Regions from separate parts of the Desulfosarcina ovata subsp. ovata genome, predicted to be linked through region 1. Evidence: riboswitches for the same ligand, from Rfam matches in the RefSeq annotation. Region 1 holds a riboswitch; each other region holds the start of a gene.

Region 1 (4,224 bases):
GCTTCCCGACGGATGTGATACCGTTTTTTTCCCCGGCTGTACCTTACCCGGAACCCGTCCGGAATCCACCTGGCGGCTATTCGCCCACCTGCAGCGCAGCATCCCGGCGCTGGGCATCGTTTTCGACTGCTGCACCAAACCCAGTCATGATCTTGGCCGGCAGGGCCATTTCGATCGGATGTTTGCTGAAATGCGGGACTACCTGCGCTCCAACGGCGTCCGAAGGGTGCTGACTGCCTGCCCCAATTGCCACAAAATTTTTAAGCAGTACGGCAACGGGTTGGCGGTGGAAACCGTCTATGAAATTTTAAGCCGGGGAGAACTTCCCGCCGCTGCCCGAGGGGATGGCGAACTGGCCATCCACGATCCCTGCCCGCTTCGCAGGGAATCCGCCGTTCAGGACAGCGTGCGTACCATCCTGAGGCGAATGGGACTCACCGTGACTGAGATGAAACATCGCCGTGGCCGCACCCTCTGCTGTGGCGAAGGCGGCAGTGTGGGGTTCATGCGTCCGGAACTGGCCCGGAACTGGAGGCGAATCCGCAGCCGGGAAGCGCAAGGCCGCAAGCTGGTCACGTATTGTGCCGGTTGCGCCGGGTTTTTAAATCGCAAGACCCCGACCGTGCATCTCGCCGACGTGCTTTTTTTTCCTGAAAAGGCGCTCAACGGGAGTATGCGGGGGGCCGGCAGTCCGCTGACCTACATCAACCGTCTGATACTCAAGCGGCGCTTTAAAAAGAGTCTTGCCGCCGCCACCCAGCGGGCGGGCAGGAATCCTAGCTGACCATGCGTCCTTTTCAGACCACAGGAGTATGAATCGCAATGGCGAAACGGTTTGCAGGTATCGACATCGGATCGCGCACCATCGAACTGGTGGTGGTCGATGAGGCCGATGAAATTTTAGAGAGCCACCAGGCCGACACCGGTTTCGACCCCATGGCCGAGGCCAAGAAAATGATCGCGGGAGTGGCTTTCGACCGCATCATGGCCACCGGCTATGGCCGCAACCTGTTCGAGATATCCTTTGATGCGTCAACAGTGACGGAAATCAAGGCCCACGCCCGGGGCGCCCGTGCGCTGTTTCCCGACGTTCGAGCGGTTATCGACATCGGTGGGCAGGACAGCAAAGCCATTGCCATGCTGGATAACGGCCGGGTGAAGAAATTCGAGATGAACGACCGCTGTGCCGCCGGCACCGGAAAATTTCTGGAGATCATGGCCCGCACCCTGGGATTTGCCATCGACGATTTCGGCCGCGAAGCGCTGCTGGCGGAAAAGGGCCTCAACATCTCCAGCATGTGCACGGTTTTTGCCGAATCCGAAGTGACCTCCCTGATTGCCAAGGGGGAGAACCGCCGGGAGATTGCCCGGGGATTGCACGCCAGCGTCATCCGCCGGGCAGCCGGCATGATCAACCGTGTTTCCACGGAAGGGGATATCGCCTTTACCGGCGGCGTGGCCAACAACCCTTGTATGCACAAACTGCTGGAAGAAAAGCTGGGGCGCACCATTCGGCTGCCGGACGATCCCCAACGGGTGGGTGCGCTGGGTGCGGCACTGCTGGCCAAGGAGACGGCATAGTAAAAGAAGAGCAAATACGCTTGACTTTTCGCTTCTTGTTATGTAGTCGGAAAATCAAAATTTATCTGGTGCCGTTGGCTTAATAGGGAATTCCGTGCGATTCGGAAACGGGCCCGCCGCTGTGATCGGTGACAAATGCTGCACAATGCCACTGTTGATATAACGGGAAGGCGCAGCATGAGGATGATCTGAGAGTCAGAAGACCTACCTGATAAAACGTTGAGCAACCGTGTATGGCAATGCCGGTTACTCAGGATCTATCTGGATAAAAAAGGGATATCCCTGGATCGTAACCTGTTTGCGATTCAGGGATTTTTTATTTTTTATATGCAGAAATGTGAGGCCGAAAAAAAAACGGAAATATCGCAAGATGATCCCCTTGATTCCCAAACTATGGGAAAAGGCTGCGTTGAGCAATGCCTGAGAATTTCACAATGTCTCGGTGAAGGGACGATGAAGGCGTATCACTTCAAAAGTGGAATTCACGTATTTATTAATAATTATAATATATTTCATAAGGTTAAAATCGAGCACGGCGGTGATTGCCCCACATACGGTTTCAGTTTCTGGCTTTCCGGAACTACAAAATTAGATCTGTATTGCTTAAAAAAAAGTTTGGTCTTTAAGAATAGGGAAAGCGGATTTTTCTATTTTCCAAGCCGCGAAGGCTTTTTTGAAGACATGCCCGGAACCCGGATAAATAACATTGTCGTATTGATAGATCCCTATTCCTTAGGTGCCTTGATGGAAGAGGAGTTGTACAATATCCTCATTAACTTAAAAGTCCCTTTAAGAGACAATGGGAGTATAAGCGAACCGTTTGATTGCACGGATAGTATCACCCCTTCTATGCACATGATCTTGCAACAAATCATTCATTGCCCTTATCAAGGGGCAGGCCATCGAATTTTTATCGAGGCCAAGGCAATGGAGTTGATTGCGTGCAAGCTTGACCAGCTTAACCCGAGCATACGCAAACAAGAAAAGACCGCTCGATTAAAATCCTGTGACATTGACAGAATACATTACGCAGGGGAATTGTTGGTAAAAAACCTTCAATCCCCTCCGAATATAATTGAACTATCTAAGGCAATAGGTGTCTCTCGTACAAAATTGTATCATGATTTCAATCTGTTCTACGGCACAACACCTACGGAATATCTTCGATTCAAGCGTATAGAAAAGGCCAAAAGGATGGTTCAGAATAAAAATTTGAGCTTGACTCAAATTGCCTATTCCCTTGGCTATTCAAACTCCAGCCATTTTGCAAAAGCGTTCAGGGAACATTTTGGCATGCCTCCCAGCCGGTATCGTCAAAATGAACGATGATGACAAAAAAAATGGACCTGTATGGTAGCCCTCCTTTTTTTTTATGCCTATAGATACCTCCACGATTGTCTATAACCAACCGGTTTAAAACAATAAACGCAACTAACTTACCATCATCATGGGCAATGAGGATTGGAGCTGCCCCATCAGTCTTCAAACCGGCACCAAGGAGGAATCTGTGACTTTTCAATCGATTAAGCTCAGTATACTTTGCATTCTTTCTGTAAGCTTGGCATTTTCAATACTCACAAAGGAGGTGAATGCCGATGAGAATGAAAGCTATCGCCTTGATGAAATAACGGTTACGGCAAATAAACATGAGGAGAAAATTCAAGAAATTCCCGCATCCATAAGCGTATTTACGGCAATAGATCTTGAGGATGCCAATATAACGACCCTATCGGATCTCCTGAATTTAGTTCCCAACCTTAAGGCAAACGACAACAACGGCATTAGAGACATTAGTTTCAGAGGATTGGGCAGCAGCAGATATACATTTAAGAACCCTGTAACCATCTATATAGACGGCGTCCCCAGTGACAAGGTGTTGTTTACGGACATTGATTTTAACAACGTGGAAAGAGTGGGTGCAATCCCATTTAGGGGCAAGCTTCAAATGTTCCTCGATTCAGTTGTAGCAAGTGTTCCAGCATATTATCCCAACGCCCGCAAAGTAATGTGCTCCTGAGAAAAAGCATGACCTCAGCGGTCTCACGCTTCCAAAAAATACCCGGCGCTTTCAACCGAAGATTGATCACGCGACGTATCGCGCTTTCAACACAACCGCTGCCGGTCGGCAGATTTAATAACCGAAAGGCCGCATACTGCATGCGGCGGAGATTTTTCACAAAGTAATTGTTGAACTTGTTCAATGCTTTCTTTAGCTTCGACGGATACGTGATGTACTGACGAATCTGATTTCGGATTTCCATCAAATTTCCTTGCCATAACAGGTCCTTCCAATTCTTGAGAATCGCCGTTCGCTCTTTGGCTTCAAGGGTTTTGGGAAGATGATCCGCGACAATATGCAAATTCTGTTTGGCATGGGTATAGTCGATCACTTGGAAACACGTCTTGGCTTCAAGCTTTTCTGCCAGTGAGGAAAATCGTTTCCAATATCTGCGATCGCCATCCGCGCAGAAAATTACTCCGTCGGCCTGGTCAACGCCGATTTGACGAAGATAATCTTCCAATAATTCAAACGCACCGTTGATGTCGGCCATCGTGGCATCGTAAAGCGGGGCAATTTCCTTGATCGGATTTGCCTGGGCGTCGAGCCATTGAATAACGATTTGTGTCGGCTCCCGCCAGTCG
Region 2 (4,224 bases), 3.3 Mb from region 1:
ACACGGTTGCATAGGTCAAAACATCGGATGTAAAATGGTATTCCACACCTATCTTAGGTGTGAATGCATCCCAGGAATCATCTAATTGTTTATCGTTAAGATTATCTTCAAATTCCTGATCCTGCTGTTCATATCGCAAGCCGGCAATCAAATTGATGTGAGGGGCCAATCCATAAGTAACATGGACAAAGGCTGCATAGGTGTCCCCATCGATCTCCCGATCAGTAGAACTGTTCATGCTTGAATAACTAGATATGGTCTCCCTTTTTTTATGTTTATAGTCATTGTCATAATACAGGCCGAGCAGCCATGTTAACTGCTCTGAGGCATAGTTCAGTCTGAATTCCTGTGCCGTGGTTCTTAATTGGTCATCTTTATAGATATGTGATAATGTCTCGCCGGTATAATCAAAATCGTCCACGGCTTCGTCATTGTACGACCTTCTTGTGGTAATCGATGTTAATGTCCACAACTCACTAAAATCATAGTTGATTTTCAGTGCTTGCGAATTTTCACGTGGTTTATAATTGCCTTCTAGGTTGGAGGTAACTTTGCGATCCCCTGGAACGGAAATCCCGTATGTCGCGGCTCCGTATTCTCCCAGGGTTATATTTGCTCCCCCATCGTCGTGTTCAAGCATCGAAGCAATCAATGAAATATCCAGTTGATCCGTCGGCGTCCATCGAAGATGAGCCTTTCCCAACCAGTGTTCTCTGTCATCTACCGTATCGCCGGTAATGGTGTTTTCAATATATCCATCTCTTTGATAAAATTGCCCGGCCAGGCCTATAAAAAGGCTATCTTTTTGTATCGGGCCACTCACATTGAACGAAATTTCTTTTTTTAGTTTATCTCCTGTTTCACCGGAAAGCAGGCGCCCCAATTCAGCGCTGATTTTTCCAGTGAGTTGGTTGTTGGGCTGCGATGTGATAATATTGACGACGCCGGCTTGGGTGTTTTTCCCATACAGGGTGCCCTGCGGTCCCCTGAGTACTTCCACACGCTCTACATATAGCAGTGCATCTTCATATCCAAAAGTTGATAAGATAGGGATGCCGTCGATGAAAAGTCCCACCGACGTCGTATAGGAGAGATGGGGTGCATGAATACCGCGCATGGATGGTGAATTGATGCCTGGTCCACCTTCATTGAAAACCATAAAATTGGGGACAAAATCGGCTATTTCGCTGATTGATTTGATTTTTTTATCATCAATATCTTGATCGCTGAACACCGTTATGCACATCGGCACGTCCTGAACGTTTTCCTCCTGCTTCTGAGCCGTAACCGTCATGGTTCCCAACGTCATATACTTCTGCTCCTCGGCTCCAGCCGACATGGCGATACAGCAAACCATCAGAAAACCTGTAACGGCCCAACCACACTGGTTTTTCATACGCTCTCCTGTTCATCGACAAATAATAACGGCAAGATTCACAGACCAAACAAAGAAACCGGACACAACTCAATTCTAAGTCTCTTGGGATATTATTAGCAGCGAAGCACCAAACCGGCTTGTTTTCATGGCCTTACAAGGCCGATGGTTAACGATTGAGATATCGTCGTGCTCTTACATTAAAATGGATTTCCGTGCGAATCCCATTTGATCTTTTTTTTGTTCGAAATGAACAAAGGGGAGGGCTCGGTGAATAAAACCGGAAAGCATTGAAGTCTGCTTCGCGTACATTTCTCGTATGGATGTCCGGGATGTATTATTTTTGTCAGGAGGATGGTTTTGAATTGGTCAATCTACCTGCAAATCTATTTCGGATGAACCTATGGGGATTTTTGCCGAATTGTTTGAAAAAAGCTCTGGAAAAGGAGGACAGGCTGTTGTATCCGACCCCGAACGCTGCTTCCGTAACATTCATCTGATGGTTTTCCAGCAGTTGCTTTGCCTGTTGCAGTCGTATTTTTCTCAGATACCCAAAAACAGTGGTATCGAACACTTGATGAAACCCCCGGTTCATTTTGGCGTGGGATATCCCCACGGATCTGGCAAGGTTAAATAACGTTGGCGGATTTTTCATATCTTTGGCCAGGAGCGATGCCGCCTGATGTATTTTCTCTACATCCGACAAGGTGATCCCACCGTCATCCGGGTAAGTATTTGAACATTCATCAAGTTGCTGTAACCGGCGGGCAATCAAGTCCAGTATCCTGCTCTCAAGAAACAACCGGCGGGTAGGTCCGGTTAACGGGCAGCGAAGAATGGATTCAAGGGTGGAGAGGATTTCCGGCGTGATTTCGCCGGGCTGGTAATAGCTATATTCTCTGGTCCCATCCACAATTGATCTGAATGCCATGGGAAAATGTTTGCAATCGCCACCCACCAGGGTATTAAATACTTTGGGTTCAATGATGATCGAAAAAGAGAATCTGCGTGTATCCTTGATGTCCTCCCCAGTGACGGACAGGCAAGGGAAATAACAAAGCGGACTGTGACCTTCGCGTAATAGCACTGATAGGTCCATCCCCGTATACCGGCCTTGCATTTGGCCGGATACGCAAAATTCGATTCCAAACCCAGATCGGTTGAAGACGATATCCCATTCACAGTGCTGTTTCACCTGGTAGTCAGCGATAAACAGATAAAATCCAGAACGGAATTCAATTTGTTTGAAAATACCCGTGCCGATCATCTCCGGGATTTGCCAGCATGCTTCACCGTGCCTCGTGAAATCGGCACAGGTATCGCCGGGCAGGTTCATTTCATAGCCGTTTATCGCCTTTATGGTAATTTGGTGCATAATGACATGTCCTCGAAATAAAAATCCCCGCTTCCACAGTGGAAACGGGGATACCGTATTCAATCCCTGACGGTGCAACGATGAGTTTTCATCTACTCCCTACCCGGGAGCGATTCCAAACCAATCAGCAGGCAGGTCTTCTGGCTTCACATCCATCCCGACGGTCTTCCCATTCACAATGTCGAACAGTGACACGAATTGCCGAGATGCCCGCTTTGAACCATTCAAAGCATATGTGTTACAGCGGCAGGTCCGCTCCCGACTTTAACGGGATTCCCTCTTAGAGCCTGTTTGATAAATCCGTCTAAGGCCCGCTAACGGCGTTGGGAAGTGTCTCAAAATGCTCACATATTATATATATGCTCCGCTTTTGAGCCACTTTCCGCCTTGTTATCGAGCCTGATCCAGACTTCTCAAACAGGCTCTTAGGTTCTTGCGAACGCCTGCAAATTAACAAATTGAAAATATTTAAAACATCTCATATGGTACGATGTCAATCCTTTTTCTGGCGATGTCCAGCTCCATGAGCATCATGGGTATCCCGACGACAGAACTCTCCACGTCCACGGAGGAAAAACCGACACGCTTCATCGTTTCGGCGACTTCTCCGCTGTTGAATGCGAGAGGAGCAATAAAGTCATCGCAAAGGCCATTTTATAATCCACCCTCATTATATACCTTGTAATTTTGTAGCAAGCATCCTAAAATGCAAGGTATGATTCCCCGATGGATTACCAACGAAATAAAGAAAAAAATCGCGCAGGTGCCGGCGGTCGCATTGCTTGGCGCTCGTCAGGTGGGTAAGACCACACTTGCCAAAACTATTGCAAAGGGGCTGGATTCCGTCTACCTCGACCTGGAAGCACCGGAAGATCTGCTCAAACTCAGGGATCCCGCCATTTTTTTACGCGGCCACAGTGATAAACTAGTCATACTGGATGAAATACAACGTGCACCGGACCTATTTCCGGTGTTGCGGGGCCTTATTGATAAAAATAGGGAGCAGGGACGTAAATCCGGGCAATTTCTTTTCCTTGGCTCAGCCTCCATGGATTTGATGCGGCAAACGTCCGAAAGCCTTGCCGGTCGAATCAGTTACATCTACATGGGCGGCCTGAACGTCATCGAGACCGGCCACCAAAGCCAAACAATACACAAGCTCTGGGTAAGAGGCGGCTTTCCCGAAAGCTACCTGGCCGCTGACGACAATATTGCCATGGATTGGCTTGAGGATTTGATTCGCACCTATCTTGAGCGGGATCTTCCACAATTGGGTTATCGTGTACCAGCGATCAGGATGCGCCGCCTGTGGACTATGCTGGCCCATCTGCAGGGCGAACCGGTTAACTATTCAAAGCTGGGTGCAAACCTTGAAATTGATGGCAAAACCGTGAGCAACTATATCGACATCCTCTCGGATTTGTTACTGGTCAGACGTTTGGAGCCATGGCATGCCAATGTCAAAAAGCGGCTG
Region 3 (4,224 bases), 110 kb from region 1:
GAAAGCACCGCCAGTTGCAGAGTGTAGGGAAACCGCTGCATGATTTCATCCCAAACCGGTGCGTCACTTCTCAGGGATCGTCCCAGATCGCCGCTCAGCACCCGGCGCACCCAGTTAAAATACTGAACGGGAAGCGGATCGCACAGGCCGTGTTCGGCGGCCAACCGGTCGATCACCGTGTTTGAAATCAGGGTTGATCCGTATTTGTCCAGGGCGATAATGGTTGCCGGGTCCCCGTCGGTAAAGCGCATGAGACAAAAGGTGAGCGTTACCACCCCAACCAGAACCAGCACGGCATTGGCGAATCGTTTGAGGAAAAAGCCGGCCATGGATCAGATCTTCTTCATGTTCCAGAGATTTTGATCCGCCCCCACCCACTCTTCGGGCGGAAACACGAACTCACCGAGATCCTTACGATACGCAGCCACTTTTTGCTCGTTGACGGCAAAAAGAATGATCTGTTTGGCATGCACGCGTCGCTGGATTTCAAATGAACAGGCTTTGTAAGTATTCCAATCGGTGCTCTGATTATACTTCTGGATCGCGTCCTCCAGCGCCGGATCGTCGATATGAAGGGACCACCGTCCGCCCTTGTTCGAGAACTGCTGGCTGAGATTGAGGTAGAAAGAGGGAATGTTGCTGTGGGTGGCGATATCGAACTGCATCTGGGCCAGAATTTGAAAGGTACTGCCCGTTTCTTTCTGATCGATCGTCAGATCGATGCCGATGTCCCGGAAAAATTCCCGCATCAGCACGCTAACCGTGGGCACCTTTCCGGACAGGATGGACAGATGCAACTCCCGGCCGCCATATTCCCGAATCCCGTCACCGTTTGTATCGATGATGTTTTTGGCGTCCAGAATGGCTCGCGCCTTTTGCACGTCATAGTCGTACAGCTTCAAAGAGGGGTCGGTCAGGGGGGATGTGGGGCCCAAGGGGCCGGGACAGATCGTAACCGTATCGCCCAACAGTTTCTGAATCGCCTTGACATCAATGGCGTACTTCAAGGCACTTCTGATCTGGGGATCGTCAAAAGGCGGCCGGGTGTGGTTCACAATCATCAGGCGTGTGCCCCAGTTGTCGGCCATCGTTACCTTGATCTTCTCATTATTCTTCAACAACTTGATGTTCTCGGCACTGAGGGTGCTGTTGGGTGTTTCGCCGGTAAGGTCCACTTTTCCCGACTCCAGCGCGATCGCCCGCGCTGCGGCGTCCGGAACAACCTGCCAGTCAATCCGGCTGAATCGCGGCGTCCCCTGCCAGTAGACGTCGTTGCGCACCACACTGAAGCATCGATTTTTCAGATGCCGCTCCCCATCCCAGATATACGGCCCGGTCCCCACCGGCCAGGCAACGACATAACCAGGAGATGCCGACTTGTCGGTCGCAACGGACTTCTTCATCATGGCCATGGCCGGGCTGTTCTCAGATCCGGCTTTCGGCCTGGGCATCTTCATCGCGGGGGATGGGCCTGTTGATGGGCCGGCCTTTATGCTGGCCGGCGCAACGATGGCGTTGGTTGAACTGGCCAGCAAGGTAAACAAGGTGGGGTGGGGCCGTTTGAGGACCAGTTCGACCGTGTGCGCGTCAATGACGTTCACGCTTTGTAAAACGCGTACGACGTTCGACCAGTTCCCGCTTTTGAGTTTCTCTACATTTGCCCTGACCGCCGCGGCATCGAAGGGGGTGCCGTCGTGAAAGGAGACCCCTTTTCTCAAGTAAAACACATAGCTCTTTCCGTCTTCCGAGACCGTCCACGACTCGGCCAGGCAGGGTACCGGGTTGCACGCGGCATCCAGGTTCACCAGTGTTTCATAGATAAGCGCCGCCGGTTCCCACATGCCGTAGGGGGAATAATCGCCGGTGCGGGTAGCATCCCGACCCGTTGCGATCGTTAGAACATCGCGATCCGTTTCTTCCGTTTGTTTTTTTTGGGTGGCCAAAATAAAAAAGAACACCGATAGAACGATAACGGTAATAACGGTTATTTTTTTCATGCTTATCTCCTTCAGTAACTTATCCACTTGTAACCGCCATGCAAAAAAGAAACGGGACCTTTCTATCTGGCATGTGATAGAAAAGCCCCGTTTTAGGCTTCTTAATTACTTTTCGCACTTACCCTATGCGAAAACAGTTTTTTTGGCAGGTCTTCTGGCTCTCCCGCCTTTACAATAACCTTCCCACCCCCCGATCGAGAGCAGTGGCGTTTCACCGGTGACCAATATCGTGTCCAAAGAGCCGTTGAAGGCGACGGTGTGGATAGCCATCTTCTTCCTTCGCGGGCACAAATATGAGGCTGCCGGTATTGTAAAGGTTCCCTCGACAAAGGGGCCGGGATTACAGCGGCGGGTCCGCTTCCGATTCTCACGGAATTCCCTTTTAAGCGCCGTGGCGCACCTTATATGAGAAAGTCATTATGTACAAATACTTCTAATTGTCAAGGGCCATTCCAATTTGTGTCAGGACAGTCGAATCAGAGTCCCTATTTTTAGTTGACAATTCAAAAGCAAATTTAAAAGGAGCACGCATCATGCACATATCAGAGGGTGTTATTTCAGCACCGGTTCTCATCGGCAGCGGCGTCCTCACAGTGTCAGGCACTGCCATCGGATTAAAAAAAATGGACTATGAGCACGTTGCCCAGGCGGGGATTCTGTCGGCAACCTTTTTCTTGGCCTCCCTGATCCACGTTCCCATCGGCCCGTCCAGCGTCCATCTGTTGCTCAGCGGTATTGTGGGGCTGATGCTTGGATGGGGGGCCTTTGCAGCCATCCTCGTGGGGCTGGCCCTGCAAGCCATGCTTTTTCAGTTCGGGGGGATTACCGTTCTCGGAGTAAACACCCTGAATGTGGCCGGCCCGGCCGTGTTGTGCTAATACCTGTTCGGTCGGCTGGTGCAGAAGGACACCGGACTCGCCATTGTCGGGGCCTTTGCCTGCGGGGCACTTTCGGTGCTTCTGACGTCACTTATGGTCGCACTTTCCCTGCTTTTTACGGAAGAGAGCTTTTTTGAAGTCGCCGCCCTGGTGGTGACCGCCCACCTTCCCGTAATGATCATCGAGGGCATTATCACTGCATTCTGTATTGGATTTCTCAAAAAGGTCGTTATCCCCCTGGAGGAGGTGGCAGCCGCCTTCCCGGCAAAGGATACGCGACGCCCCGACGGCGTTACCGTCAACCGAAGCGGCTAAAACCGCACCTGCTGATTCGCAAATGGTTTCGGGTCTTAGCGCACAGGAAATTCAGGCGATCGTGGAAAAGTCCCTGGATAATAAGCTGCGTCGCATTATCCGCAAACTGTCGGTAAAAGAGAATACCGGGTCAAACGTTAAGGATATCGCCGGCGGCATTGGTTATATCTTCGTTCTGGTGGGCATTGGGACCTATTTCAATTATCGGCGAAAAAAAGCCTGAATCACGGGTAAAGACGCCGATGTTGAGTGAATCCTTTGCTCAGGGAGTCTCTCTGCTCCACCGGCTCGATCCACGGTTGCGGATTGTTTTTGCTACGCTGTTTTCATTCCTTTTGGCGCTGTCCCTGAAGTTTCCCACCCTGGTCAGCGGACTGGCCATGTCCGTCATTCTGGTGTGGATATCCCGGCTTCCCCGGATGGAAGTCGCCAGGCGGCTGACCGTTGTTAACATTTTCAACATCGTGCTTTTTCTGGTGCTGCCCATTACCTTCGAGGGAACCATCGCGTTTTTTCTGGGACCGGTGGCATGCACCCGGGAAGGTCTGCTCCTGGCGGCCCGCATCACCCTCAAATCCAATATAAATACCTATAAAACCTATGCCTATCTGTTCGGCATGCTGCTGGTCCGCGCCCTGGCAAGGGCGGATCGGGTCTACCAGTCCATGCTGTGCCGGGGATTCAAAGGGAAGTTCTATTGTATTCATCAATTCTCTTTTTCCCGGACGGACCGGATCGGGTCCGGTTGTCTCTTTTTAACCCTGATTTTGCTGGGAGGAATGGAATGGCTGGCGCCGACACTATTTTAATTGACGTTGCAGGAACTTGAGTTTCAGGCAGTTGCGCGCAACTGCCGCTATGCGCTACGGTGGCCAGTGATAGACAAACAAAACGGCTCGAAAGTATCGCGCGGGCACCCCTTCCCGCCAGACTATCGAGCCGTTTTTATTTCTGCAGAACAGGCGCTTGCGCTTACTTCAGCGCAATGCCCGCATCCTTGGCGGCATCCCGGATATGTTCGACAAAAATTCCGG

The links. A riboswitch is a leader RNA that binds a small molecule or an ion and turns the genes downstream of it on or off. The one in region 1 is predicted to bind cobalamin.
Region 2: it holds a riboswitch for cobalamin, as region 1 does, so the genes downstream of both, GN112_RS28220 (helix-turn-helix domain-containing protein) here and GN112_RS13750 (helix-turn-helix domain-containing protein) in region 1, are expected to answer to the same signal.
Region 3: it holds a riboswitch for cobalamin, as region 1 does, so the genes downstream of both, GN112_RS14195 (ABC transporter substrate-binding protein) here and GN112_RS13750 (helix-turn-helix domain-containing protein) in region 1, are expected to answer to the same signal.

Annotation. Positions count from the first base shown of each region.
Region 1 covers NZ_AP021879.1:3,101,520-3,105,743, reverse strand. Annotated here, with positions in the region: gene GN112_RS13760 ((Fe-S)-binding protein) at 1-784, shown strand, start outside; gene GN112_RS13755 (acyl-CoA dehydratase activase) at 823-1,581, shown strand; cobalamin riboswitch at 1,631-1,807, shown strand; gene GN112_RS13750 (helix-turn-helix domain-containing protein) at 1,801-2,910, shown strand; gene GN112_RS13745 (TonB-dependent receptor plug domain-containing protein) at 3,089-3,598, shown strand; gene GN112_RS13740 (hypothetical protein) at 3,510-4,224, opposite strand, start outside.
Region 2 covers NZ_AP021879.1:6,440,790-6,445,013, forward strand. Annotated here, with positions in the region: gene GN112_RS28215 (TonB-dependent receptor) at 1-1,396, opposite strand, end outside; gene GN112_RS28220 (helix-turn-helix domain-containing protein) at 1,722-2,750, opposite strand; cobalamin riboswitch at 2,864-3,080, opposite strand; gene GN112_RS34945 (hypothetical protein) at 3,219-3,341, opposite strand; gene GN112_RS28225 (ATP-binding protein) at 3,457-4,224, shown strand, end outside.
Region 3 covers NZ_AP021879.1:3,210,171-3,214,394, forward strand. Annotated here, with positions in the region: gene GN112_RS14190 (ABC transporter permease) at 1-329, opposite strand, end outside; gene GN112_RS14195 (ABC transporter substrate-binding protein) at 333-1,997, opposite strand; cobalamin riboswitch at 2,125-2,416, opposite strand; partial or broken gene cbiM (cobalt transporter CbiM) at 2,531-3,190, shown strand; gene GN112_RS14205 (HI_1622 family ECF transport-associated protein) at 3,252-3,413, shown strand; gene GN112_RS14210 (energy-coupling factor transporter transmembrane component T family protein) at 3,433-3,999, shown strand; gene GN112_RS14215 (sirohydrochlorin cobaltochelatase) at 4,163-4,224, opposite strand, start outside.